Regions from separate parts of the Providencia sp. LY12 genome, predicted to be linked through region 2. Evidence: predicted binding sites of a transcription regulator. Region 2 holds the regulator's gene; each other region holds the start of a gene.
What was found. Region 2 encodes CRP, which controls carbon source genes, mostly activating them, when cyclic AMP is high. Its sites were predicted from a motif close to ATGTGANNNNNNTCACAT; they were not measured.
Positions count from the first base shown of each region.

Region 1: cdd (cytidine deaminase) is a predicted target of CRP. The motif match lies at 2,547-2,564, and genes of this name have one in related genera.
Region 3: msrB (peptide-methionine (R)-S-oxide reductase MsrB) is a predicted target of CRP. The motif match lies at 2,830-2,847, and genes of this name have one in related genera.
Region 4: deoC (deoxyribose-phosphate aldolase) is a predicted target of CRP. The motif match lies at 5,306-5,323, and genes of this name have one in related genera.

Region 1 covers NZ_CM172594.1:1,359,691-1,367,209, reverse strand. Annotated here, with positions in the region: gene metG (methionine--tRNA ligase) at 1-1,109, shown strand, start outside; gene ACY3ZI_RS06225 (CidA/LrgA family protein) at 1,278-1,745, shown strand; gene ACY3ZI_RS06220 (CidB/LrgB family autolysis modulator) at 1,745-2,440, shown strand; gene cdd (cytidine deaminase) at 2,620-3,516, shown strand; gene ACY3ZI_RS06210 (hypothetical protein) at 3,649-4,365, opposite strand; gene ACY3ZI_RS06205 (hypothetical protein) at 4,504-4,890, opposite strand; gene ACY3ZI_RS06200 (hypothetical protein) at 4,901-5,593, opposite strand; gene ACY3ZI_RS06195 (hypothetical protein) at 5,620-6,087, opposite strand; gene ACY3ZI_RS06190 (hypothetical protein) at 6,231-6,869, opposite strand; gene ACY3ZI_RS06185 (NAD-dependent malic enzyme) at 7,300-7,519, shown strand, end outside.
Region 2 covers NZ_CM172594.1:382,464-389,982, reverse strand. Annotated here, with positions in the region: gene murQ (N-acetylmuramic acid 6-phosphate etherase) at 1-231, shown strand, start outside; gene murP (PTS N-acetylmuramic acid transporter subunit IIBC) at 259-1,728, shown strand; gene ACY3ZI_RS01730 (LysE family translocator) at 1,790-2,395, opposite strand; gene ACY3ZI_RS01725 (hydrolase) at 2,509-3,492, shown strand; gene ACY3ZI_RS01720 (YheU family protein) at 3,489-3,707, shown strand; gene ACY3ZI_RS01715 (phosphoribulokinase) at 3,756-4,622, shown strand; gene ACY3ZI_RS01710 (OsmC family protein) at 4,702-5,106, opposite strand; gene crp (cAMP-activated global transcriptional regulator CRP) at 5,430-6,062, shown strand; gene ACY3ZI_RS01700 (hypothetical protein) at 6,271-7,519, shown strand, end outside.
Region 3 covers NZ_CM172594.1:2,309,469-2,316,987, forward strand. Annotated here, with positions in the region: gene ansA (asparaginase) at 115-1,134, shown strand; gene pncA (bifunctional nicotinamidase/pyrazinamidase) at 1,158-1,778, shown strand; gene ACY3ZI_RS10910 (YeaC family protein) at 1,849-2,139, opposite strand; gene msrB (peptide-methionine (R)-S-oxide reductase MsrB) at 2,287-2,700, opposite strand; gene gapA (glyceraldehyde-3-phosphate dehydrogenase) at 3,057-4,052, shown strand; gene ACY3ZI_RS10925 (D-hexose-6-phosphate mutarotase) at 4,300-5,190, shown strand; gene ACY3ZI_RS10930 (MipA/OmpV family protein) at 5,284-6,036, opposite strand; gene alr (alanine racemase) at 6,206-7,270, opposite strand; gene ACY3ZI_RS10940 (D-amino acid dehydrogenase) at 7,307-7,519, opposite strand, start outside.
Region 4 covers NZ_CM172594.1:578,784-586,302, forward strand. Annotated here, with positions in the region: gene ACY3ZI_RS02545 (inverse autotransporter beta domain-containing protein) at 1-2,424, opposite strand, end outside; gene rnz (ribonuclease Z) at 2,681-3,595, shown strand; gene ACY3ZI_RS02555 (DeoR family transcriptional regulator) at 3,656-4,435, opposite strand; gene deoC (deoxyribose-phosphate aldolase) at 4,482-5,150, opposite strand; gene rbsK (ribokinase) at 5,334-6,254, shown strand; gene fucP (L-fucose:H+ symporter permease) at 6,415-7,519, shown strand, end outside.

The DNA of each region.
Region 1 (7,519 bases), 980 kb from region 2:
CCATGTTAGAAGGCAGCAACTACCGTAAACCAACTAACCTGTTTGTTCACGGTTATGTCACCGTTAATGGTGCAAAAATGTCTAAGTCTCGCGGCACATTCATTACCGCTCGCGCATATTTAGATCATTTCGATGCTGACTGCCTACGTTATTACTATGCAGCCAAACTCTCTTCACGCATCGACGATATCGACTTGAATTTAGAAGATTTTGTACAGCGTGTGAATAGCGATATCGTTAACAAAGTGGTGAATTTAGCTTCACGTAACGCAGGTTTTATTGCTAAACGTTTTGCTGGAAAATTATCAGCAAACTTAGCCGAGCCCGCGCTATACCAACAATTTGTTGATGCTGCAAAAGTGATTGGTGACGATTTCACTAATCGTGAATATGGCAAAGCCGTGCGTGAAATTATGGCATTAGCGGATATTGCAAACCGCTATGTGGATGAGAAAGCACCTTGGGTCGTAGCTAAACAAGAAGGTAAAGACCAAGAACTGCAAGATATCTGCTCGATGGGTATCAACTTATTCCGAGTATTAATGACTTACTTGAAACCAATTCTGCCAAGCTTAACCAAGCGCGTGGAAGAGTTCCTGAAAGTTGAATTAACGTGGGATTCCATCAACACGCCATTACTGAACCACGACGTAGCGCCATTTAAAGCGTTATTTAACCGTATTGAATTAGCAAAAGCGGAAGCAATGGTAGAAGCGTCCAAACAAAGTGCTCAGCCAGTTAAGCAGTTGACCGGCCCTCTGGCGGATGACCCAATTCAAGAGACCATCACATTCGATGATTTCGCTAAAATTGACTTGCGCATTGCGCTGATCAAACAAGCAGACTTCGTTGAAGGCTCAGATAAGCTACTGAAGTTACAGTTAGATATCGGTGGTGAAACTCGCCAAGTATTCTCTGGTATCCGTAGCGCTTATCCAGATCCAAAAGTCCTGGAAGGTCGTTTAACCGTGATGGTGGCAAACCTTGCTCCACGTAAAATGCGCTTTGGTATCTCCGAAGGTATGGTGATGGCAGCAGGTCCTGGTGGTAAAGACATTTACCTACTGAGCCCAGATAATGGCGCGCAACCAGGTATGCAAGTTAAATAAGCCATTGATTGTCGCTCTGAAATTTGAGCAACAAACTTAGCCAATATCAGTACAAAACGGAGCCACTTTAGTGAGCTCCGTTTTTTTATGGGTTTTTATTTGTGATCTCTGGCACAATTTTCAAGTTAATTGTATGATGAATGCCTGTCGAGTAATAGGACAAATCCCATGTCATTAAAACAAGTATTGAACACCGGATGGCAATATTTGCGAGCCTTCGCAATACTTTACCTCTGCCTGATCATCGGAAATGTAATTTCCAAACTGCTTCCTTTTTCCATTCCCGGCAGTATTGTCGGAATGTTGCTGCTGTTTGTTTTGCTAGCATTACAGATAGTCCCTGCTCACTGGGCAAAACCTGGATGTAGCATCCTGCTGAAAAACATGACGATTTTATTCGTTCCCATCGGTGTGGGGATTATGAATTATTATGATTTACTCAGCCAACAGATGATCCCGATTGTCGTCTCTTGTATTGCCAGTACGCTTATTGTCATGATTGTTGTCGCGGTCAGCTCAAACTATATCCATAAAGAGCGCCCTATCGTGGGTGTGAAGCCTGATGAAATTCCTCTTCCTCCTGAAGAACCCATTTCTTCAACCATCAATAATGATAAAACCAAGGGGAAAGAGTGATGTTAGAACATATTTGGTGGTCACTGCCATTAACTATCGTTGTTTTCTATTTGGCGAGAGCGCTGTCAATTAAGTGCAAATTGCCCATTCTGAACCCATTATTGTTAACTATCGCGATTATTATTCCGCTACTGATCCTGACGAACACCTCTTATGAGCACTATTTTGCGGGCAGTAAAATACTCAATGATTTATTACAGCCGGCCGTTGTCGCCCTCGCCTTTCCGCTCTACGAGCAAATGCACCAGATTAGAGCACAGTGGAAATCCCTATTTAGTATCTGTTTTGCTGGCAGTATTGTGGCGATGTTTACGGGGGCAACTATTGCACTGTGGCTAGGGGCTACACCGGATATTGCAGGTTCAATATTACCTAAGTCGGTCACAACACCAATAGCCATGGCAGTTGCCGATTCAGTCGGAGGCATCCCAGCAATTAGTGCCGCTTGCGTACTTTTTGTCGGGATTTTAGGGGCGATGTTCGGTCATAGCCTATTTGATGTTTTGCGTATTCGCACCCATGCATCACGAGGCTTGGCGATGGGTACCGCTTCTCACGCTTTGGGAACTGCGCGTTGTGCGGAAGTTAACTATATTGAAGGGGCTTACAGTTCATTAGCGTTAATGACCTGCGGGGTGATCACCTCGTTAATTGCGCCTTTTATCTTCCCTGTTATTCTTCACTTATTTAGCTAAACTAAATCAATAAGAGAGGTTATTTACCTCTCTTATGCAAATTTCAGTGTAAAAACTTGAGATACATCTCTCATTTAATGAATTTGTTTCATTGATTGCATTCATGAAGTGATCGCGATCACATCCAATCACCCTATTAATTGAATAGAATGAAAACAATTAAATAGGGAGGGTTACTCATGCATTCAAGATTCAAGGCCGCTTGGGCCGAACTTCCAGAAAAGTTACAGTCTGTCCTAAAGCCTATTATGGACAAACCCGATTTCTCAGCTATGTTGACCGCTGAGCAAGTTAAGCATATTAAAGCTGAGAGTGGATGCACGGACAGCGAACTCGCTTTTTCATTATTACCTTTCGCAGCGGCTTACGCTGTCACACCAATTTCTCGCTTTAATGTAGGCGCAATCGCTTGCGGGATCAGCGGTAATATCTATTTCGGCGCAAATATGGAATTTAACCATGTTTCTATTGGTCAAACTATCCATGCTGAACAATGTGCCATTACCCATGCGTGGTTAAAAGGCGAAAAGCAATTAACCTCAATTACCGTCAACTACACACCTTGTGGTCACTGCCGACAATTTATGAATGAGCTGCGTGAAGGCGGTAAGATCATGGTGCATTTACCAAAACGCCAAGCCGCGACACTTCATGATTATTTACCTGATTCATTCGGTCCATCGGATCTGAATATCACCACATTGCTGCTCGACAATGTTAACCATGGTTATCAAAACCAAAGTCGCGATAGATTGTTATCTGCTGCGGTTGAAGCTGCGAACCAATCTCACGCACCATACAGCGAATCTCACTCCGGTATTGCTGTGCAGTTAAAAGATGGCTCTCTGTTTACAGGTCGTTACGCTGAAAATGCTGCGTTCAACCCAAGCTTACCACCATTACAAGCTGCGCTAATTATGGTGAATTTAGCGGGTAAAGATATTCATGCTATTGAGCAAGCAGTGTTAGTGGAAAAACAAGATGCAACGGTGCAGCAGTGGTGTACAACAGAAAATACCTTGCACGCGTTAGGTTGCCAAAAAGTGGAGCGTATTTATTTGGATGACTCCATTTAAACGCTATTTCATTTAAACCATATTTAACTGAAAACAAATTAAATATTTCAAGATAATAACGGCGGTTATTGTGAGTTTATCAACTTCAATAACCTCCGTTTTTTATTAAAACGTTATTGAGTGTTAATAAAATTAAAATGAGAATCTGGATGATGAGCTGCTATAGCCACCACTGTGCATACTCGGGGCCTGAGGCACCCTAAAATCTCTATCAAACGAGCTTGATGAGTGGTCCATGGAAGACATATGGTCTCTTAAGCTATCAACGGTTCGATCCGTTTGACACTCACCTATTTGAAAATCATTCGGTCTATATACACTCATTGGGTATCCTCGGTGTTCTGAAGCCGTTATTTCAAATGGTGAATGATTATTGGAATAGCCAGCAAAAGGAATGTTGCCAATAACATCATCTATCATGGCATTGTGTTTATTAACATTGGGGCTGTAATTGACCGATGGAGAATCAAATAATCCGGTTTCTGGCAATATATAGGCAGGGCGTTCAAGGTAATATTCAGAAAGGCGATCTTTGTGCTCAAAATCCGTTTGTCCAACCCAATCAGTCTGTATTGAATATTTATTAATGTTTTCAGATGGGTAATCCCAAAATGATAGTCGATTAGTTCCTCTATCAATTAATGGATTTCCCGTTTCATATGCTAATGCTAGAGCTTCATTAAGATCGATTCTTAGTGAAGGCGGTTCAAAAAAACCATACGTTTTTTTAAAAGTTAATGTCACGGTATCTACTGCATTGTCTATGTCTATCACTCTTCTCATCCAGCGATGGGTTTGCAATTGTTTATTTGCAGGCGCATCATATAAACTTTCAAACATAATATTCATAGTGCTTAAACTTAATTCGGCCTCCTTTTCCGTATCACCTACAGCATCCAGCGCTTTTTGCCAGTATACCTCTCTATCTTTTTCATCAGGGATGACATTAAAGACAGGTTGTAAAGTCCACGCTTCCGCGGGTAATTTTTATTTTTTAAAAACACGCTCATGAAATGCCATTGCTTCTTTATAATTAATATCTCCTGTTATCTCTGTAACACCATTTTTAAGTCTACTCCTTTGCTCATATATATAAGCATAAGCCATATCAAAACGTATTTTTTCAAGTTTAGTCTCATTGCATATTTGACCATTTTCAATTATAACTTCTTCTAAGTAGTTCAATGCAAATTTACCTGAAAAAGAATCGCCTTTGACAACGCTATTTGCTAGTAATGCATATCGGTCACCTTTACTAGCAAAGTATTCATACATTAACTCAGGTCTTTTAGTTAATATTAAAATCTTTAAAGCTTTTGATGTATCAGTCCACGTTAATGCTACACTTCCTTGTCTATTGACTTCATTATTCATATGTAAACTCCTATTGATTTATATGTTTATAAATAAAGTTAATAACATCGCTCTTTATTTCATCCCAAATAACTAAATCTTCAATTTTTATAATAACTTCAACTTTAACCCCTAGTTTTGGTATCAGAAAAAAACCATCACATTGACTATATCGGCCATCTAAAGGTATCCATAAACAATCAAAAAAATCACTTATTTCATCATTATTTATCCGCCAATAATAACCATATCTATCATTTTCAGGATCAATATATCTATTCATCTTCTTGAGTTTTACTTCATTAAAATATAGATTCAGTTTTTCATCATATGAAACATCCCCTTTAATTTTTTCCTCTCCCCTGTCAATATAAATATATCTTTTATATTCAAGGTAACCTTTAGGATCACCATCTAGTGGTTCTATAGAAAATCTAAGTTTTTTATTTTTTCCATTTTCATTCTTATTAAAAGGCTTCATTTCAGGCCAACTCATTACTAATGGCAAAACTCGAAAATTTGCATCGCAACCTTTTTTATTTTCTAAGAATCTTGGATCGAAATAACTATAACCTTCATATTCCGCAAAGGGGTAGACATAGTTGCCAGGCACTTCAATGACTGTATCGCTAAACCTCCCACACACAAAACCGGGGCGATTATCTGCCATCGATAAAGTTGAAATTAACAAGATAAATATAGAAAAAATAAATTTTATTGGCATATTACGCCTCCAAATTTTTCAAAAACTTATTTTTTATAACGAAAACTATCTTTAACCATCGTCATGGTTTTCTCAATTTCAATAACTAGGGGAATTTTCCTCATTCTCTCTAACCATCGCTGGCTTTTTTTACGTTTTTCAATTGAAGTGCTTTCTGCCTCAGCCTTCATTTTAAACCACAAATCAACAAATATTTTCTCCTCGGATTCCCTTTCGGAATTAGCGTTCATTTCCCTCCAAAATTTGTTTCGTTCATTTTCATCAAAAACATCATAAATATCAGCAAAAAACCATGCATCGCAGGGTAAATTCGCTGCTTTAAATCCATTTTCATTGATAATTTTAGCCTCGTTAAATTTAATTCTTTCCGTTCTAACCTCTACACCTTTATTTAATTCAAACCAAGACTTTAAGTAATTCGCATATGCCAATGCAGATTCATAATGGACTTTATCCATTTTTTCTTTTGACAATGGTTTTTTATATTCATCCATAGTCACTCTTATATATTCAAGTATAATTATGTTAAAAATAGATACACTATCTTTCTTAGGCTCCGAACCTATAGATTGAAAGGAGAAAAATAACAAAATAAAACATAACAATAATTTTTTATTTTGATGCCATATTACCCCCACTAGTCTCCCTCCATAATGTTAGCAAGAACAGCGTTAGTCCATATCTCACTAATTGTGTTTTCGATACTATTCATCACTGGCATTTTTCTCACTATAGATAACCAAGCTATACTTTCCTTTTGTTTCTCTGATGATGAATTTGTCGCTTCTCTAATCATTGAATACCATATTTTCATTAATACTGCTGTTTCTTCCTTTCTCCCGCCTTTATTTATTGCATATAGATATCCTTTCCATATTATCTCACTATCTTTCTCATCCAATGCATTAAAAATATGACTAAAAAACCATGCATCATGAGGTATGTTAGACCTATCCAGTGAATCATAGTAAAGTTTACTTGCTTCTTTATAATCAATTCCTTCATCAAAACATTTCTTATTTAAAATAATAAAACTATGAAAAATCTTTCTATAATCCTGTTTTTTGTAATCATAATTTTTTATTAAACTTGAACTTTTCTTAAATTCAGCAAGATACATAAATTGTAATGCAATAAGAAACCTTGAAGGCTCTTTATTTTGATATTCGCCATAGGAATTACTATTTTCAATAATATTGTTTTTATTTACATCATTTGAACCATGACAAGCACATAGAAAGAGCATAAAAATAATTAACGTGAAATTCCTTATCATAAAAGCTACCAATCTTATAGTTTTATAAAAAGAAAATTAAAACTAAATGAATTAAAAACATGCGGCAATATATGATATATAAAAATATATTTAGCAGGATCAGCATCTAGCGACCGAGCGCACCATAATTACTGATTTTCCACTGAACAGTTAAATTAATTTAACCTATAACAAAACCACATACTGCGTTGAAAAGATTGATATCGTGATAAAAGCATCGGCGAACTTAAATAAGCGTGATCCATTCGTTGTAATAGTAAAACAAACCTCGTCTAAAATTCCCTTCTGTAGATAATTTCCTTATCATATAACGCATAATATTCAGTAAAAAATTTAACTGTTTTGTAGCATTATTTACTGTACATATTTTTTGTTTAGCTTAGGATCTAACCTGACAGTTGCTTACTAATCGTCCGAAGAGTGATATTTCATGGAACATGAACACGAAACAAAACGTCCCCTATACATTCCTTACGCTGGTCCAATCTTACTCGAATTTCCTTTACTGAATAAAGGAAGCGCCTTTACAGAAGAAGAACGCGCTAATTTCAACCTGTATGGCCTACTACCTGAACAAGTTGAAACTATTGAAGAACAAGTTGAACGTGCTTATCGCCAATTAATTGATTTTAAAACAGATATTGATAAGC
Region 2 (7,519 bases):
GATGTGGAGGCGACTAACGCCAAGCTCATTGAGCGTCAGACTAAAATTGTGATGGAAGCAACCGAATGTGACCGCCAAAGCGCAGAATCTGCATTACAACAATGTGATAGACACTGTAAGACCGCGATTTTGATGATTTTATCTGGCTTAAATGCCGATGAAGCTCGTCAATTACTCGCTAAAAATCATGGCTTTATTCGCACTGCCCTCAACATCGCAAAATCCGTCTAATCAGCGGATCTCTATGAGAGAAACAGTATGGCTAAAATAACAAATGAAATGATACAGCAGATCCTGCAACACGTGGGGGGCGGTCGTAATATCAAGCAGTGCGGTAACTGCATGACGCGTTTACGGCTCACCTTACATGATGATCAGTTTATCGATAAAACCGAAATCAAAAAAATCCCCGGCGTACTGGGCGTGATTGAAAGTGACGACCAGCTGCAAATTGTTTTGGGTCCAGGAAAAGCCCAAACAGCCGCGGATTTAATGAAGCAAATGTTAGAAAATGGCGAAGCGGATGAAGCTCATGACGCTAACGCGACCCAAGATCTGAAAGAGATTGCTTCTGCCAATAAACAGCAGATGAAAAAGAAACAAACCAGCGCCGTTCACCGCTTTCTATCTAAATTTGCGACTATTTTTACGCCATTAATTCCGGGCTTTATTGGCGCAGGTCTATTAATGGGCTTGGCGTCATTGCTCACATTATTATCAGCGAACCAAAACTTATTCCCTGCGGATTCAACCCAACTTGCCCATCTCAAAAGCTTAATTGCGTATATGAGTGTATTCGGTAAAGGGTTATTCACCTTTATGGGATTGTTGATTGGTTATAATGCCCAAAAAGCGTTTGGGGGAAGCGGTGTTAACGGTGCCATTATCGCTGCGCTGTTTATTTTAGGTTACGACCCGGCGGCCACTAAAGGCTTCTATTCCGGCATGACAGACTTCTTTGGTTGGTATATCGACCCGAGAGGCAACATTATCGGGATCCTAATTGCCTGTATTTTTGGTGCTTGGGTTGAAAAACAAGTACGCAAAATTATTCCAGCCAGCTTGGATATTATTCTAACCTCAACGATTACGCTGTTAATCGTCGGTGCTGCGACCTTTGTTTTCATTATGCCTATCGGTGTGTGGTTATTCGAAGGAATGTCTTGGCTATTCATGCATTTAAACGGAAACCCTATCGGCACAGCCGTCTTAGCGGGTCTGTTCTTAATTGCGGTAATGTTCGGTGTCCACCAAGGCTTTATTCCGGTGTATGTCGCGTTAGTTGAAGCTCAAGGATTTAACTCGTTATTCCCAATCTTAGCGATGGCGGGTGCGGGTCAAGTAGGCGCCGCATTAGCGCTGTATGTGAAAGCCAAAAAAGGCTCTGTTACCCGTAGTCAAATTGGTGGTGCCCTATTCCCCGGCTTCTTAGGCATTGGTGAACCATTAATTTACGGGGTGACGTTACCGCGCGTGAAACCGTTTGTAACCGCTTGTTTAGGGGGCGCTGCTGGTGGTTTCTTTATCGGAGCGGTCGCGTGGATGGGTTTACCTGTTGGGTTAAATACTGTATTCGGTCCTTCAGGGCTAATCGCTATTCCATTGATGACGTCAGATCAAGGCGTGCTTCCTGCAATGGCAGTGTATGCTGGCGGTGTCTTAGTCTCTTATCTATGCGGGTTCATTTTCACTTATCTATTTGGTAGTAAAAATGTCGATTTGGACTAGAAAATAGTGTGGATTGAAAAGCAAAAAGGCACCTAAGGTGCCTTTTTTCTCGTAGAAAAACTTACTCCAACCAAATTAACGGTACACACGCGGCGGTCAGTATCCCCATCACTAGGTTAAAAATAAACCATGCGCGGCGGCTACGTAAGAAAACTCCGATCAAGGAACCAAAGCCCATCCAAATCAAGCCCGCGATAAAATTCACAATCACAAACGCGATGCTCATCACAATGATGGACTGAGTAAATAACTCGCCTGGAAGACTAAAACTCCCTACTGCGCCTAGCCCCATCATCCATGCTTTCGGGTTTAAGAACTGCAACAGTCCGCCTTGAAACCAAGTAACGCTTTTAGAGGCTTTACTGTCTGTTTTGAGTGGCTCGTAACTGGCAGTGGCTGTTTTCCACGCTAGCCATAATAAATAAACGCTACCAATGATTTTCAGCACAATATGAATTGCAGGATATAATAGTAATAGCGCGGCAACACCGAAGGCAGACAAATATAAAATTGACTGCATGCCCAACATTATTCCTAATAATAATCCGATACTACGACGAAAACCGTAGTTAGCTGCACAAGAGGTCAACAACATGTTGTTAGGGCCGGGTGTGACTGCTGCAATGAATAAAAACGTAAAAAGCGAAAAAATTAGCCCCAGAGTCATTTATACTATGTTCCTCAACCTAAATTTGTTTCTAGATTTGTTTACTTGCATCACAGAAAAATAACAGTATGTTATGTCACTCACAAGCGTTCCACTAAATAAAAAATAAGGCCATGTCAGAAAATTTCCGCCCTATGAGTTGGGCAAAGAACCCACACCTCCAAACCTTATTGCCAAGGATCTTTCGCCGTACCCCGAAAATTATCCCAACATGGCAGCGATTAGAATTGCCTGACGGTGATTTTATCGATCTTGCTTGGAGTGAAAACCCAGAACAAGCGAGCGAAAAGCCTCGTTTAGTGATTTTTCATGGGTTGGAAGGAAATTTTAAAAGCCCCTATGCCCACGGGATGTTAGAAAGCGCCCAAAAACAAGGCTGGCTCGGCGTGATCATGCATTTTAGAGGATGCAGTGGTGAACCTAATCGCCAAAAACGTATTTACCATTCCGGTGAAACCAGTGATGCACGCTATTTTTTACATTGGCTAAAACAGACATGGGGTGATGCCCCCACCGCCGCGGTAGGCTATTCCCTTGGCGGTAATATGCTCGCCTGTTATTTAGCTGAAAACGGTGAGAATGCTGAATTAGATGCCGGCGTCGTTGTCTCGGCACCATTAATGCTCGAAGCCTGCTCCATGAAAATGGAGAAAGGAATTTCTCAGCTCTATCAACGTTACCTATTAAATGGATTGAAACGTAACGCCACCCGCAAACTGGTGCGCTACCCCGGTTCACTTCCTCTTAATTTGTTGCAGCTTAAACAGTTAAAACGCATTCGTGAATTCGATGATGTGATCACCGCGCGTATTCATGGTTTTGATGACGCTGCTGATTATTACCAAAAATGCAGTGCGCTACCTAAGTTATCTCAAATTACTAAGCCAACCCTGATTATTCACGCGAAAGACGACCCGTTTATGGCGCCCGAAGTCGTGCCTGATTTAAGCCATTTACCCGAAAATATTGAATACCAAATGACGGAGCATGGCGGACACGTAGGCTTTGTCGGTGGTAGTTTTAGAAAACCACAAATGTGGTTAGAAACTCGCATCCCTCTGTGGCTAACTGCGTATTTGAATGAGCAAAAATCATGATTATTCCGTGGAAAGATCTCGCACCTGAAACCCTCGAAAATCTTATCGAGAGTTATGTTTTGCGCGAAGGAACCGATTATGGCGTTCACGAAAAAAGCTTGCAAGACAAAGTCAATGATGTGAAACGGCAGTTAGTTTCCGGCGAAATTGTGCTAGTCTGGTCTGAGTTACATGAGTCGGTAAATTTCATGCCTAATAACCAGTTTCGCCCGTAGCGCTGTTTCTCAAAAATAGTGGTCATGGCGTAAAACAGGGAGTCCACTATGTCGAAGAAGCATCCGATTATTGCAGTAACGGGTTCGAGTGGCGCAGGAACGACCTCAACGAGCCAAGCTTTTCGTAAAATTTTCCATCAATTAAATATCCGCCCTGCCACCCTTGAGGGGGATAGTTTTCATCGTTATACCCGCCCTGAAATGGATATGGCTATTCGTAAAGCCCGCGAGCAAGGACGTCATATCAGTTATTTCGGTCCAGAAGCCAATGATTTTTCTCTACTTGAACAAACCCTTATTGATTATGCCCAAACGGGTGGCGGTCAGTCTCGGAAATATTTACATACTTACGATGAAGCGGTGCCTTATGGCCTGCAACCCGGCACGTTTACCCCGTGGGAATCGCTACCAGCCAATACCGATGTGCTGTTTTATGAAGGATTACATGGTGGCGTGGTCACCCCAGAGCATGATGTTGCTCAGCATGTTGATTTACTTGTCGGTGTAGTGCCGATTGTTAACCTTGAATGGATTCAAAAACTTATCCGCGATACCACCGAGCGAGGGCATTCTCGTGAAGCCGTAATGGATTCAGTTGTCCGTTCGATGGGGGATTATATTAACTATATTACGCCACAGTTTTCTCGTACTCATATTAACTTCCAACGAGTTCCTACCGTTGACACCTCTAACCCTTTTTCTGCTAAAGCAATACCTTCACAGGACGAAAGTTTTATCGTTATTCGCTTTAGAGGATTAGAGCAGATCGATTTTCCTTATTTATTATCCATGTTAAATGGCTCGTTTATTTCAGCGATGAATACCATTGTAGTACCCGGTGGGAAATTAGGACTCGCAATGGAGCTTATTATGATGCCATTAGTGGAAAAGCTAATGAAACAGCGAAATGGGTAGTTTGACACTCTCATTAAAGAGATAAATAACAAGATGCTTATCTTAATTATCGATAAGCATCTTAATATCAAGAAAATTATTACGGCGTTTTAATTTCGAAACTATGAGTCACGTTAACCGTTTTTTCTAACATGATAGCAACTGAACAATATTTTTCAGCAGAAAGTTGAACCGCACGCTCTACCACTTTGTCCGTTAATTCACGTCCCGTCACAATAAAGTGCAGGTTGATATCCGTAAAATAACGAGGGGCTTCTTCACGGCGTTGTGAAGTTAATTTCACTTCACAATCAACAATATCCTGACGACCTTTTTGCAGAATAGAAACCACATCAATCGCGCTGCATCCGCCTGCTGCCATTAAAACCATTTCCATCGGACTCGGTGCTTTGTCGCCCGCATTACCATCCATCATGATTTGATGACCTGATGCTGACTCACCTAGAAAAGAGAGCCCTTCAACCCACTTTACGCGTGCTTCCATTTTTATTCCTCTCGAAAATAGTGATATTTATCGTCACATTGTTCCATATATCTAGACAATGTTATATCAGCATTATTAGGCTGAAGCGATACAGGGAAGACTTTCGGCATTGGATATGATACAAACAATGGTCAGTTGATAGGATTAAGATCAAAACTCAACGATTTAATTGATTATATTATACAATTGATATTAATTTACGTTAGCCTAGAGCAGCATTAATAATAGGCATCAATGTGACTTAATATGCTAAGCTAGACACTTTAAAGTCAGCCTTTCCCTACTTTTCGAAAGGTTGCAATAACATACAGAGGATAACGCTAATGGTTCTCGGCAAGCCACAAACAGACCCTACTCTTGAATGGTTTTTGTCACACTGCCATATTCATAAGTATCCATCCAAGAGCACTCTGATCCATCAGGGTGAAAAAGCAGAAACCCTTTACTACATTGTTAAAGGTTCAGTGGCTGTTTTAATCAAAGATGAAGAAGGCAAGGAAATGATTCTCTCTTACCTCAATCAGGGAGATTTCATTGGCGAACTTGGGTTATTTGAAGAAGGGCAAGAACGTACTGCGTGGGTTCGCGCGAAAGTTGCTTGCGAAGTCGCGGAAATTTCTTACAAGAAATTCCGTCAGCTGATTCAAGTCAATCCGGATATCCTGATGCGCCTTTCTGCGCAAATGGCAAGTCGTTTGCAAACCACATCCGAAAAAGTGGGTAACCTTGCATTCTTAGATGTTACTGGTCGTATTGCTCAAACATTGTTGAATTTAGCTAAACAGCCTGATGCGATGACTCACCCAGACGGTATGCAAATCAAAATCACTCGTCAGGAAATTGGTCAAATCGTAGGTTGTTCTCGCGAGACTGTCGGTCGTATTTTAAAGATGCTGGAAGATCAAAACTTAATCTCCGCACACGGCAAAACGATTGTTGTTTACGGCACTCGCTAATTTACCTGTCAGCCTCACCTTTCTTGGTGAGGCTTCGATATTGAAATAGCTTTATACTTCACGTACAAAGCTATTTTTTTACTTATAGTTCAGTTTATATCGTCTCAGTAACGAGTGTCGTTTCTTTATATTATTTCTATTTATTGTCACTATAAAATAATAACTAACACAGTTAATAGTGATTAAATAATGAATAGGAGTAATAAACATGACGATATCCAGTAATTCTTTATCCCCTAGTCGCACAACCGTATTAGATCCAAACCAAGATGTAAAAAAGAATACTCACAGGTCACGTTTAATTGACTCAATTAGCAGTATTATAAGTACTATCGCCTCTTACTTTAAAAATAACTCATCGGTAGAGAGTGAACAATCGAAATTTTATATTTCATTAAATGATCATGGAAAAGATGATTTATTAGATGTTAACTACCGACTACGAATGAATATATCTAACCTTCTAGAAGAAATATCTTTATATGATAGAGAAATATTTTCAGAAGGAAACAAGAAAAATCTATTCCCTATCCTTCAGACTCATGCGCATTTAAAATCAAGAATCGAAGACAGCCTTAAAATAGACGATATCCACAAGCAAAATGTAGTATTTGAAGATATTATGAAGAGTCAATGCCAAGTTATAATTGACTCAATAAAAAAATTAAATGATATAAAATCAACTGAAGCAAAAATTTTCGGAAAAAACCCCATCAATGCCAAATATTTTATTGAAAATATCACAAATGGAATTAATAAATCACAACAGAGACTGGATAAAACCAGTTTAACAGACGAACTTAACAGTAAAATTAAAAGCATTCCTGACAATCATCAGAACGATAGGTTTGAGTTCGACGAAAAGCTTGAGTGGAATTATGAATTAAATGAATTACCATTCGTAGTACAGAGAAATTTAACAAGCACACTGAATAATTTCCCTATGACTACACCTTTTTTAATTGAAGGTAATTTAGATATTCAATCAATAATCAATCATATTGAATTCACTGAAACACTGAGTCAATGGGATAACGATTTCCATCCTAATAATGGTGATTTAAAGATTAATAGCAATGAAAGCGAAAATAAGAAAATCATTACTGAACTAAAAAATAGACTTAAATTACAGCAAGAGCTCACTGAAAGATTACAAAATGATAAAGATGATCTACAGGACAAAATTAATGAAAATAAAGAGGAATTAAAGTTATTAAAGAAAATAATCATTGCTGACACTAAAATAATCAAATTCGCACCGGCACAAGAAAAAAATGGCTCAAAAAGTAATGTATCCATCGATAATTTAACTGAAGTGAAAGAAAATAGCTCAGAGACAATGCCTTCCGAAAAATCCGAGTCATCGAAAATAGACTCAAAGGTCAAACTGAAGAATAAACATAGAAAAAAAAATCTGCGAACTCATTTTAACTACAGCGAGAATGTTGAACGACTTC
Region 3 (7,519 bases), 1.9 Mb from region 2:
GTTTTATCCATAGATTATCTCCAGTAAATAAGCCAAAATCCTTATAATCCAAATTATTCACACACTGAATTTCTTATTCATACAGAACTTCGTCTGTCATCGTTAGGTAACAAAATGCAGAAGAAATCGATTTATGTCGTTTATACGGGTGGCACCATCGGCATGCGCCATTCTCCTCAAGGCTATATTCCTGTTTCTGGTCACCTACAGGCACAATTAGCCCAAATGCCTGAGTTTCATCGCCCTGAAATGCCAACATTTACGATTCGTGAACACCAGCCATTAATCGACTCTTCGGACATTACACCGGAAGATTGGCAAAATATCGCCGATGACATCAGTGAAAATTACGATAAATATGATGGTTTTGTGATCCTACATGGCACTGATACCATGGCATTTACCGCTTCTGCGCTCTCCTTTATGTTTGAAAACTTGAAGAAGCCCATTATTGTGACAGGGTCACAAATCCCGCTGGAAGCCCTACGTTCCGACGGGCAAACCAACCTGCTTAATGCGCTTTATTTAGCGGCAAACTACCCGATCAACGAAGTGGGTTTATTCTTCAATAACAAACTGTATCGCGGTAACCGCACAGTAAAAGCGCATGCTGATGGTTTCGAAGCGTTCACTTCGCCAAACTGCTCTCCACTGATGGAAGCCGGTATTCATATCCGTACATTCAATGCCTGCCCTGCACCGATTGGCATTGGGGAATTAAAAACTCATCGCATTACCCCGCAACCTATTGGAGTTGTCACGCTCTACCCTGGATTATCCATTGAAATCGTAAGAAATATTCTTCAACAACCGGTTAAAGCGCTAATCTTGCGCTCTTACGGTGTCGGTAATGCTCCTCAGCAACCCGAGCTTTTACGCATCCTTCGTGAAGCAACTTCTCGCGGCATTATTGTCGTCAACCTCACCCAATGTATTTCTGGGCGTGTAAATATGGAAGGTTACGCCACAGGACATGCATTAGCAGAATCTGGAGTGATCAGTGGTTTTGATATGACTTTTGAAGCCGCATTGAGTAAATTACATTACTTACTAAGCCAAGATTATACCTCTGAGCTTATTCGCGAATTAATGCAAAATAACCTGCGTGGTGAATTAAGCTACGCTGATGAATAAGCTATAACTTACTGAGAAGAAAGATGAAATCAGCATTACTGTTAGTAGACTTACAAAATGATTTTTGTACTGGTGGTGCTCTCGCTGTAAAACAAAGCGAACAGGTTATTGAAACCGCTAACCAAGTTATTGAGCAATGCCAAAAACAGGGTATCACGGTGATCGCCAGCCAAGATTGGCATCCAGAAAACCATCTCAGTTTTGCCGTGAACTCTGGCCAGCCTATTGGTGCCCTTGGTGAACTTAATGGATTGCCACAGGTTTGGTGGCCAGTTCACTGCGTGCAAGGCTCCCATGGTGCTGATTTTCATCCAGAGCTTAATCACCAAGCTATTCAAAAGGTATTTACTAAAGGTGAAAATCCGCAAGTCGATAGCTACAGTGCCTTTTTTGATAATGACAGAGTCAGTCAAACAGAGCTGCATACATGGCTTCAGCAACAACAAATCAGCCATTTAATGATTATGGGCATTGCGACGGACTATTGTGTGAAATTTACTGTACTGGACGCACTGAGGCTGGGCTATCGTGTTGATGTGCTAATGGATGGGTGCCGTGGCGTTAATTTAGCCCCTGAAGATAGCCAGAAGGCTTTAGCGGAAATGCAGAGTGCGGGGGCTAGTCTAATCACATCATCCCGCTAGAATGCTGTAGTAACTAGCCATGATATAGGTTTGAAATTCGCCCCGTTAGCTGACGGGGCGAGATACTGACTTAGTCGTTATCCTGCGGTTTCAATGTCGCAAGTCTATTCCCTTGGAAAAGCGCTTTTAACTCTTGTTTGCTCTTCATGGTAATTTGACCGTCAGTACCGACCGTCATGTGTTCCGCATCATGGTTATGGCGTGACTGCCATAGCATCACCATCTGCAAAGTATTTTCTTTCTGCTCTGGCGTTAATGCCACACCATCTGGCCATTTACCTAACTCCACTGCAGTCACTAAACGCTGGTAAATTTCAGGGGTCATGACAGACAGCAATTGATCTATTTGTTGTGCATCCATTTCTACGCTCACGTTACGCCTCATCACATCAATCTAGTGGCAATCTCGATAATTATTCTTGCGGTGTTATATCTATAGTGTATTTTGAATAACTAGCTGAATCGTTATTGCCAAATGTATTTTGACACTTCAGCAAGCTTCAGCACGTTATCCTAGGGTCTTTTCACCCGTTTGGTCATCCGTAAAACTTAGCGATGCTGAATTTATGCAGTAACGCTGTCCTGTTGGTTGTGGGCCATCAGGAAATACATGCCCAAGATGCGCATTGCAATTACCACAACGCACTTCTATTCGATGCATACCGTGAGAAAAATCTTCGATAAATTTTATCAAACTTTCATCAATCGGTTGAAAGAAACTCGGCCATCCGCAGCCTGCATCAAATTTGGTCTCAGAAAGGAATAAAGGGGTTCCACAACAGAGGCATTCATACACGCCATCTTTACGGTTATGCAATAATTGGCCGCTAAACGGGGGCTCTGTGCCAGCGTGTTGTGTAACATGCAGCTGGACTTGGTTAAGCTTTGATAAATCAATAGCTTGCTTATCTTTATTCGACATTGATTACCTACTTTTTTTCAAAAAGATGCGCATTAAAACGATTTTGCATCCATTTCAAGCAACAAAAACTTAACAACGCTCAGTGGAAAACTATTCTAGACTATTAAGGTTAGAACTTTACGGTTTGATTTGTGATGAGCCTCACATATATCACTGATGGATGGTTTCATTATGCTGAACAATCCCGATAATACGTGCGGCTGTATTTGCTGCTGAAGTGACTGACAAATATGCAGATAGTGGTATCAGAATTGATTTTTTTCAATAATTGACACGATTCCGCTTGACGGCTGGCAAGGTTTTGGTAACTTTAAGTACATCTTAATTCACGAAATAAAATAGCTGGTGGAAATACTATGACTATCAAAGTAGGTATTAATGGTTTTGGTCGTATCGGCCGTATCGTTTTCCGTGCTGCACAAGAGCGTTCTGACATCGAAATCGTTGCTATCAACGACCTGCTCGATGCAGAGTACATGGCATACATGTTGAAATACGACTCAACTCACGGTCGTTTCAACGGTACTGTTGAAGTTAAAGATGGTCACTTAGTTGTTAACGGTAAAAAAATCCGTGTTACAGCAGAGAAAGATCCTGCAAACCTGAAATGGAACGAAGTCGGTGTTGATGTTGTTGCTGAAGCAACTGGTATCTTCCTGACTGACGAGACTGCTCGTAAACACATCCAAGCAGGCGCGAAGAAAGTTGTGTTAACTGGTCCTTCTAAAGATGACACTCCAATGTTTGTTATGGGCGTTAACCACAAAGCTTACGCAGGTCAAGAAATCGTTTCTAACGCATCTTGCACAACTAACTGCTTAGCTCCACTGGCTAAAGTTATCAACGACAAATTTGGTATCGTTGAAGGTCTGATGACTACTGTTCACGCAACCACAGCAACTCAAAAAACTGTTGATGGTCCATCTCACAAAGACTGGCGTGGTGGTCGTGGTGCTTCTCAGAACATCATCCCATCTTCAACTGGTGCTGCTAAAGCTGTAGGTAAAGTTATTCCTGAGCTGAACGGTAAACTGACTGGTATGTCTTTCCGTGTTCCAACTCCTAACGTTTCTGTTGTTGACCTGACTGCACGTCTGGCAAAACCAGCAACTTACGCACAAATCTGTGACGCTATCAAAGAAGCAGCAGAAGGCGAGCTGAAAGGCGTTCTGGGTTACACTGAAGACGACGTTGTATCTACCGATTTCAACGGCGAAAAACTGACTTCAGTATTTGATGCTAAAGCAGGTATCGCTCTGAACGACAACTTTGTGAAACTGGTTTCTTGGTATGATAACGAAACTGGCTACTCTAACAAAGTTCTAGACCTGATCGCTCACATCTCTAAATAAGCGTTGTTAAGTAATCAGTGTGACTGAGCCGCCTTTTGGCGGCTCTTTTGTATCTTTCATACATTCAAAATTAAAGCTCAGCTCAATATACTCCAAGCTGCGTCCCCCACTCCATTCAATGCCACTTGCAGTATCGTGAGTTTGTTATATTGTTATTTCTAGTTACTGCCCTATTTATAGGCGCTGTTCTATTTATAGTCGCTGATTTAGGTCGTGATGATGGACCAACAACCACAGGCGCAAGACAATGCATGATAAAATTTTTGCTTTACCTGTTATCAAACAAATTTCCCCTTACATTACCCAACGTCAACTTGGGGATTTACCACTGATCGTCATTTCGCATCCAAAAGTGCGTGGTGCTGTGAGCTTACAAGGTGCCCACTTAATTGACTGGCAACCCGCAGGTCAAAAACCCTGTCTTTGGCTAAGCCCTGAAAGTGCATTTAAAGAAGGGGTTGCCATTCGTGGTGGTATTCCTATTTGCTGGCCATGGTTTGGTCCTGTAAACAGCCCTAGTCACGGATTTGCCCGTATCTTACCTTGGCAATTTACAGCTCATAATGAACATGATTGTGGCGTGATCCTCACCTTTACCCTGACGGACAACGAATACACCCGCAAACTCTGGCCACATGAGTTCACGCTGATTTTACGAATGAAGCTCGGGGAAACCTGCGAGCTTGAATTAGAAAGTTACGGTGACTTCGAGGCTACTGCCGCATTACACAGCTATTTCAATATCAGTGATATCCAGAAAGCCACCGTTTATGGTCTTGGTGGACATTACATTGATAAAGTGGCTGACAGAGAAGCTTATATTTCAGAGCCGCTGAAATTTAATAAGCACACTGACCGCATATACACCGAGCCAGAAGAATACAGCTTGCTACGTGATGATGGCTGGAATCGCACCATTGAGTTACATCATTATCATCACAGTGATGTGGTGTGCTGGAACCCTTGGGCAGAATTATCGTGCAGCATGCAAGATATGCCTAATAATGGTTACAAACAGATGGTTTGTGTGGAAACGGCTCGTATTCATATGCCAATGAAATCTGAAGCGCAAAGCCCTTCTCGCCTTTCTCTCGTGATGGTATGTCGCGAAAATAAACCGCAGCCACAGCAAGAATAACCAAGCGAAAAATAAGCGTAAGAATAAATGCAAAATAAAACCCCAAAACAGCCTAGCCATTTTGGGGTTTTTTATTCTATTCCAGAATATGAATTAGAAGGTGTAAGTCACACCGCTCCACATAATCGCTGAATAAGATTTATTGACCATTGGGCTGTCTTTTACTTCGCTAGACAGTTTATCAACACGACCTAGCGCAAACAGAGACCAGCTGTCTGTCATTTTATAATTAGCTGACAGCTCCACATACGGTGTCCAGCTTGAGTTTGGTTCATAACGCTTTAATCCGCTGTTGGCAGATTCTTTGGATGTCACACCGAACTCATAACGATTCAGTTTCGCGCTATCCCACTTGATACCTACACCTGGCGTTAAAGACCAGTTATCACCTTTAAATGCATACAGGTAAGCTGCTTCTGCACGCATCCCTTCGCTTTCCCATAGCATGTCGAAAGAACCATTGAAACGCAATGTACCCCAGTCAGCATTATGACGGTAAGTAAAGCCACCCATCACAGTATCGCGACGACGATCCAGCTTACGCATGTCAGCATCATCATTATCTTTTGGTTTAAAGAAATGTGGGTAGTAGTATGCATCTAAAGACAACTGGTCAACTTTATCATTCCAGAGGTAATAACCTACAGCTAAAGTACGGAAGTAAAAATTTTCACTTTCATAATTTACAACGGGAACAGGCGAAATATAGTCGCTCGTTTTGATGCCTTTATACGGTGTTGATTGCGCTAATACAGAGCCACCAACAGACCAAGTTCCAGCAAACGCAGCACTTGAAACCGCACTTAACGCAATGGCAAGTGTGGTCATTTTGATTGTTTTAGACATTTTAAATTAAACCCAAATTATTCAGATGAAGTTAACAATAAACAATGAATAACGTGGGAAATTTCACCCACGTTAATGAGATGCTTCACATTTAAAGCTAAATTACTTTGATTGTCTATCTTTCTCAATCAAGAATATAAGCCAAGTGAATGAATAAGGGCCTTTTTCATTAAAAATCAATAGGTACGCGACGTCCTAATGCACATAATAATTCGTAACCGATTGTGCCTGCCGATTGTGCCACATCATCAACAGGTAAGTTTTCGCCCCACAGCTCTACTTGAGAGCCAATAGCCGCGTCAGGACAATCGCTAATATCGATCGTTAGCATATCCATGGAAACCGCACCTAACAACGCACAACGCTGCCCCTGACACCAAACAGGCGTTCCAGTTGGCGCATGACGAGGGTACCCATCCGCATAACCACAGGCGACCGTCGCGATACGCATCGGTTTTTCTGACGTAAATTTGCTACCGTAACCAATGGATTGACCCGCTTCAATATCATGGACTGCAATAATTTCCGATTGCAGCGTCATCACCGCTTTTAAACCATATTCAGCAATATCGCCCCATTTGCCACTCGGAGATGCGCCATACAGCACAATTCCAGCCCGAACCCAATCATAATGGGTGTTTTTATGCCATAAAACTGCCCCCGAATTCGCAATGCAGATCGGCAGTGATAGCTTTGAAAATTGCTGAATTTTCGCTAACGGCGCTTGAGTTCCTTCAACCAAATCTGAATTTGCAAAATGGCTCATTAGCGTCACATCAGCAACATTTTCCATTTGGCTCAGTTGAGACACAATATCCGCATACTCATCTACCGAAAAACCTAGGCGATTCATCCCGCTATTGAGCTTAATATACACAGAAATAGGTTTGCTCAGTGAAGCTTGTTTAATGGCGGCTAACTGCCAGCGGCTGTGTACGCTGGTTGTTAACTGATACTGGTCAATAACAGCCAGATCCTCCGCTTGGAAGAACCCCTCCAATAATAGAATGGGTCCCTTCCACCCTTCATTTCGCAATAAAATGGCTTCATGGAGATCTAAAACAGCAAAACCATCAGAGTCTTTTAGCCCACGCCAAATTCGTTTAATACCATGACCATAACCATCCGCTTTCATGACTGACCAGACCTTCGCTTGGCCGATTTTCTGGCGGATCACCGCTAAATTGTGTTCTAAATTATGTTGATGAATGACAGCACGAATTGGGCGTGGCATTGCGATTCCTTATTATTGATATTTTACGTCGCTCAATTAACGCGCAGGCGATAAATGACCAGTATTGACTAATTTTGTGTTAAAACCATCGGTATATCTAAATACCGATAAATCATCCGCCGCAATATCTGGCGTATTCCCTGAAATTAAGTCAGCCAACAATTTGCCAGAGCCGCAAGCCATTGTCCAACCTAAGGTTCCATGTCCCGTATTCAAATATAAATTGCTAAATTCTGTCGGTCCGACAAT
Region 4 (7,519 bases), 200 kb from region 2:
ATTAGTCCGGTTAGGGCTGATGTCTATTTCAATGCTTGCAATGACACCTAATGCCCCTGCTGCACCACTACCATCTGTATTGGCTGATTTTATGGATGAAGCTCCAAGTGTGGTAAACGTTCGCTCAGGTGAGGTTAATTTATCCAGAACAACTTGGATCGTATGCTTCCCTGATTGTTGTCCTGAAATTTTAGCCTCATAGATACCATTATCGATATCAGTATATCTAATGGCGGCAGATTCCGGTTTTTGGTCAATGATGACTGTAATGTCATTTTGGGCATCAATTATTGGATTGCCGTGGCTATCCAATAATTGGAATGACACTTGGCTTTCTCTGCCTGCATGTACTTCATGTACATCTAAGACAGTCACTTGATGTAATTTTCCGCTAAGGAACTCAACGGCTTTGGTCTCACTCTGACCATTGACTGATATGGTCACTTCACTTGGACCGGCTTTTAAGCTAGTGAGTGTAACTTCAACAACACCATTTTTATCCGTTGTTGCTTTATCAACGATTTTTGCATGAGTAGCTGCAAAGGTAACTTCCTGATTGGCAATAGGGTTTCCATTTTTGTCAGTAATATAAGCTTGAACTGCATTTGTTGAAATACCATCAGCTATAGCCTTAGCCCGGGTGACGATAACACTGTAAATATGCGCTTGAGTGGAATCAGGCTTGAAAACGACTTGAGCTTTCGTGAGTTGCTGATTACCTGTGTAAGCACTAATTTCGTATGATCCTGCAATTTGTGAAGTGAATTGTACTCTAGCTTCGCCTTTCGTATTTGTTGTCGTGGTGTACTCCAATGGTTTTGTTCCTTTCATCGCTTGCATTTTTTTACGTAGGTCGTTCTGAACACTGGAGTTAGTGGCAGTTTTTATATTCTGGGAAGCGAGAGAGAGTGTATTGGGTAAAATAAACATGACTTTTGCGTTGGAAACCGGATTACCTAAAGGGTCTCTGACAATGGCGGTAAGGGCATTAATATCAAGACCATTGGCTAAACCTTTACCATGAAAGGTCACGTCATTAGGGCTGATGCTGAGCATGTCAGGATGAATAATTTCAATTAAGGTTTCAGCAATAGGTGAGGCGTTGCCTTTAATATCATAGGCAGTTGCTTGTAAACGGTAGCGATTTATCTTTTGTGTATCTTTTGCCGTATTGGATGTTTTATATGATGGTAAAGTCAGGGTAGCCGTTTGATCAGTGGAGCTAATAGAGCCGCCTGCAGCTAAAAACTCAGGTGCTTGCCACTCAATGTGCTTGAGAGGATATTTACCAGTGAAAGATTTGACTAGTGGAACGGATTGTCCTGTTTCCCCTTGGATTTTAGTCGGTAATGACAGGTGCAGTAAGGTTTTCTTTTGGTAGTTGAGAATAATATTATTATTGCGTTCAACAAAATCATAACGGTTACCTGAAAGACGGCGTGTCTCGGCGATCTTAGTTGGATCTAAATGGTGGGCTAAGCTCTTACCGAAAGTCCAAGTAAATTGAAGTTTAGCTTGGGTCTCGGCTTGTTTTTCGCTGCTAAATTTATGGCTGGCATTTAATGTTAATAATGGGAATGGCGTCCAGTTAGCTCCAATGGTCGCGGCATTCGGATTTTTTTGACGTTTTGTTTTTCCGAATAAGGCAACGCTATCACCATAGTATTGCTCATACTTTAAGTTTCCACCTAGGTGTGGATAAGCGGGTAGCCAGCCTTCTACTTGAATATCCCAGCCGTGGGCGGGTTTGGCATTATAATCATGGTTGAGTTCTGGTGCGCTTTTCCATGTGGTTAAACCGAAATAGCTATTGGCATTTAATTTTAAGTAGTCTTGCCAATATTCAATTCCTAATCCTGCGCGAGTATGGGCGTGAGAAAAATCGTGGTCGATAAATGCATTCATACCAATAGTGCTTTTTTCATGGAAATGGCGTAAGCCAATCCCATTATTGGTATGAAATCGCTCATCATAACGATGTAGACTGTGCTGGGTGAATAGCAATATTTCCTCTTGGTCATACCAAGGGATCAGCCAGTCAAACTGTGAGTTTTTAACGGAGAACTTTTTATCAATATCGATATTGAGTTTGACATTACCCGCTTTGGATAACCAATGTTCAATCTCTTTTGTGGCTTCACTGGCAACTTTATTTCGTGCGTAGTCTTGCGCCATCTCAGACAGATCCTTCATCGTTTTCTTTTGTGAAAGGAAGGTTCCGATTGTTTTAGTGTGTTCGGCGGTTAAGCGCTCAGTATTATCTTCGTTGATGATCTGCTCGCTACCTAGTGATGGTAGCTCTTTGTTATCCAACATTTTTGCATAAGCTGGAACAACAGGCATAATGACGGACGACCAAATAGCCGTAAATATCACAAAACCGTTAGCCAGTTTTTGTTTAACGGTTAAAAAAGAGGGGCTCATTCAATGGATTCCTAGTGGCGAAAATTTACGCGGCCATTTTGGAGTAGGGAGCTAGATACGAGCTTGTGAATTAATTTGACTTAAAAAGAAACTAAATTGGGCAGTTGGAATAGCTGTGAATTCCATAAATTTTGCCAGCATGGACACGACGAAAATTGCAATAATAAAAAAGCCTTCAAAAAGGCTGCGTTAGCCACTTTGGAAAAGTTTGGAATTGTATTTTAGTAATTTAAAACAAAGAGATAGAAGAGGAATTATGGAGCTGACTTTCTTGGGTACTAGCGCAGGAGTGCCAACAAAAGAGCGCAATGTCACCAGTATGATATTAAATTTAGTCGGTATCCGTAAAAGCTACTGGCTCTTTGACTGTGGCGAAGGTACTCAACACCGAATCTTAAACAGCCCCTTTAAAACACCCAAAATCGAGAAGATTTTTATTACCCATTTACACGGTGACCATATTTTTGGGTTGCAGGGATTGCTGTGTAGCCGCTCTATGGGGGGAACGACGGATCCCCTGACGCTATATGGGCCAAAAGGGCTGAAGCAGTATGTGGAAACGGTTTTATCAGTGAGCGATTCCTATATGACTTATCCTCTTGAAATTGTAGAAATTGAGGCAGGTAAGTTATTTGATGATGGGGAGATGGTTGTCACTGCGTATCGGTTGGATCACCGCGTAGAATGTTATGGCTATCGTATTGAAGAACATCCAAAACCGGGGGCGCTAAATGTGCAAAAACTGGAGCAAGATGGGATCCCTCGCGGGCCTTGGATGCAGGCGCTGAAAAAGGGCGAAGTGATTGAGCTAGAAGATGGTCGCACCGTGAATGGAGCTGACTACCTTGGTGAGCCAGTTGCAGGTAAAGTAGTGGCGATTTTTGGGGATACTATCCCAACGCCAGATGCGTTGTTATTGGCAAAAAATGCCGATGTGATGGTGCATGAGACTACTCTAGAAGTGGCGCTAGAGGCGAAAGCCAATGAACATGGGCACTCTTCTACCCGACAAGCGGCGCAGCTTGCCAAACAAGCAGGAGTAAAACGGTTTATTGCGACGCATATCAGTGGGCGTTATGGGTCGGATGACATTCCGCGTTTATTGGCGGAGTGCCAAGCTGAGTTTCCTGAGACGCAAATAGCGGAAGATTATTTGACGGTTAAAATTTAGTGAGAAAACAAATCGACACGATTTCAAACGTGTCGATTTGTTTTGATGAAATGCGTCATACTAATAAATCACTTTCACAAACCCATTGCGGCAGTATGTTTCGTATTCATCACTAAGCTGTCGGTTTGTCACAATCACATCAAACTGGGACAGTTCGCCCATATTAGCGGTCGCCACTTCATCAAACAGATTGTAAGGTGCTAATAAAATCTTACGGATAGATTTTTCCATGCCTTTCTTTTTCATCGGTAAATCATCGAGATTATAGCAAGTCACCCCATAAGCACTGTGAACCCCAGTGGCGGACATAAACGCTTTTTTGGGGTTAATGGAATCTAGTAACGAAGGCAGCGTTGGGCTGTAAAAAGAATCACTTTTTGGGCGGTATTCCCCACCACATAGTAGCGCCGTGACATTTTTTTTCTGGCTCAATGCGAGAAAAACGTTATGAGAATAACAAATTCCGGTAAAGCTAATTTCTTCTGGGATTAAGGCTATCAAGGTCGCCATTTCGATGCCATTGTCGAAAAAGATCACATCATCTTCACTGACCATACTGGCGGCTAAATTAGGAATATATAGGTCTTCAGTTTGATCTGGCGTGAAAATATCGGCATGGGGTTCGTGAGGGGCTAAAGCGGTAGGTTGAGTGACAGAAACAATATAGCCACCAAGCAGTGACATTGGGATAGGGCCTTCGGTATCCGCATTGAGATCTCGGCGAATGGTCATTTCAGAGACTTCGAGTATTCTCGCGGCTTCTTTAAGATGAATGCGTCCTGAACGTTTAATACATTCACTTAATCGGCGAAGGCGTTCTTTTTGTTTAGTTTCTATCACCCTGCAATCCTTTTTATGATGGCGCGGACGAACCGCGCCCCGTTGTTTAGTAGTCACTTGGAGTGGTATTTTCTCCCGTGACAATAGCGACACTCGCACTTGCACCAACGCGGTTAGCACCAGCTTCAATCATCTTAATTGCGGTTTCACGCGTACGTACGCCACCGGATGCTTTGACGCCAATTTCATTACCAACCACTTTGCGCATTAAAGCGACGTGATGCTCAGTGGCACCCATTGTACTGAATCCTGTTGAAGTTTTCACAAATCCAACGTTAATTGTGCGGCAAATTTCACAAACCTGTGTGATTTCTTCATCAGTTAACAGGCAAGTTTCGAGGATCACCTTTAATGTTGCCTTACCACAAGCCGCAAAAACGGCTTCAATATCTTGACGAACAAAGTCTAAATCACCGCTTTTCAGCATACCTACGTTGATAACCATATCCACTTCATCGGCACCACGGCGCACAGCTTCAGCAGCTTCAAAGGCTTTGGCTTCTGTTAAACATGCGCCTAATGGGAAACCAACAACACAGCACACCATCACATCGCTATCTTTTAAACATTCGCTTGCCAATGGCACATAGCCAGTGTTAACACACACAGAGGCGAAGTGATGCTCTGCGGCTTCTGCACATAACGTTTTGATATCGTTAACTGTTGCGTTGGCAGCCAATAAAGTGTGATCAATATATTTCGCTAAATCTTGCATTTTAAACCTTCCTATATGAAGTTTTTCAGAATAGATGTGGAATAGGTAACAAAGAATGAGGAAATGTGGCAGATATAACACTTGATCATTCGTTATTCGAGATCCTAATCACAAATGATATTTTTGCAACATGATAATGTTAGGATTATATCATTATGTGATTTATTTAACACGAGGGACATTATGGATATAGCAGTTATCGGTTCAAACATGGTCGATTTGATCACTTACATTGATCAAATGCCTAAAGAAGGGGAAACCCTCGAAGCCCCAGCCTTCAAAATCGGTTGTGGCGGTAAAGGGGCAAACCAAGCTGTTGCCGCAGCAAAATTAAACTCCAAAGTCATTATGCTAACTAAGGTCGGTGACGACATTTTTGCGGATAACACGATTCGTAATCTTGAGTCTTACGGCATCAATACGCGTTATGTAGAAAAAGTGCCTTGCACATCGAGCGGCGTTGCACCGATTTTTGTGAATCAAAACTCATCGAACAGCATCTTGATCGTCAAAGGGGCGAATAAGTTTTTATCCCCTGAAGATATCGACCGTGCTGCGGAAGATCTGAAAAAATGTAAATTGATCGTATTGCAGCTGGAAGTGCAGCTGGAAACGGTTTACCACGCAATTGCCTTTGGTAATAAGCACAACATTCCTGTGTTGCTTAACCCAGCGCCAGCACAACGCGCACTGGATTTAGATTACGCATGCCGTTGTGATTTCTTTGTACCGAATGAAACCGAGCTAGAAATTCTGACCAATATGCCTGTGGATACCATGGATAACGTGCGTCGTGCGGCTCAATCCCTATTAGATAAAGGCCTGAAAAACCTGATTGTGACTTTAGGTGATAAAGGTGCGTTATGGATGACTCGTGAAAGCGAACTGTTCATTCCGGCTATCAAAGTGAACGCGATTGATACCAGCGGGGCTGGGGATGCATTCATTGGTTGCTTCTCTCATTACTATGTTCATACCGGAAATATTGAAGAAGCGATGAAAAAAGCGGTTCTGTTTTCAGCCTTTAGTGTAACGGGAAAAGGCACGCAATCGTCTTACCCAAGCATCGAGCAGTTCAGTGAGTTTGTGCAGTTGAATAATTAGTACGCATCATCTTTCAAGCACCAGAAGCATTACCTGTACCCACAATATTTGCTCTGAATTTGAATGATGTTGAGCATGACCGGTTGAAATGAAGGTTGCCATTAGAGCAAAAAGCCCGTTTAACCGGTTAAAAATATAATAAAAATTATTAAGGGTTAATATGAACATCAAAAATATAACTCAGTTACCTGATGGGTACCTGAATAAGACTCCTATATTCCAATTTATCCTACTTTCCTGCTTATTCCCGCTCTGGGGATGTGCAGCAGCACTGAATGATATTTTAATCACACAGTTTAAAAGTGTTTTCGAACTCAGCAACTTTGCCTCTGCATTAGTGCAAAGTGCGTTCTATGGCGGTTATTTCTTGATTGCCATTCCAGCCTCACTGGTTATCAAAAAAACCAGTTATAAATACGCGATTATGATCGGGCTTATTTTGTATATCGCGGGTTGTTCCATGTTCTTCCCTGCGTCTCATATGGCGACTTATACCATGTTCTTAGCCGCGATTTTTGCTATCGCGATTGGTTTAAGCTTCCTTGAAACCGCAGCGAATACCTACAGTTCGATGATTGGTCCAAAACAGTACGCGACTCTGCGTCTGAACATCAGCCAAACCTTCTACCCAATCGGTGCCGCTGGCGGGATCTTATTAGGTAAATATTTGGTCTTCTCCGAAGGGGAAAGCCTGCAAAACCAAATGGCAAACATGGATGCGACTCAAATCCATGAGTTCCGTTTAGCGATGCTGGAAAACACCCTTGAGCCATACCGTTATATGATCATGGTATTGGTTGTGGTGATGCTCCTGTTTTTACTGACGAAATTCCCGAAATGTAAAGTGGCAGAAACGGCGGAACATAAACGTCCTTCTGCACTGGATACCTTAAAATATTTAGCTAAAAACAGCCGCTTTAGAAAAGGGATCATCGCCCAGTTCTTATATGTGGGCATGCAAGTTGCCGTTTGGTCGTTCACCATCCGTTTAGCGCTGGAAATGGGGGATATCAACGAACGTGATGCCTCTAACTTCATGGTGTACAGCTTCGCCTGCTTCTTTATCGGTAAATTTATTGCCAACATCTTAATGACTCGCTTTAACGCGGATAAAGTCCTGATTATCTATTCAATTATTGGTGTGCTGTTCCTGGTGTATGTGGCCTTTATGCCGAGCTTCACCGCAGTGTATGCAGCAGTACTGGTGAGCATCCTGTTTGGACCGTGCTGGGCGACTATCTATGCGGGTACGCTGGAAACCGTCG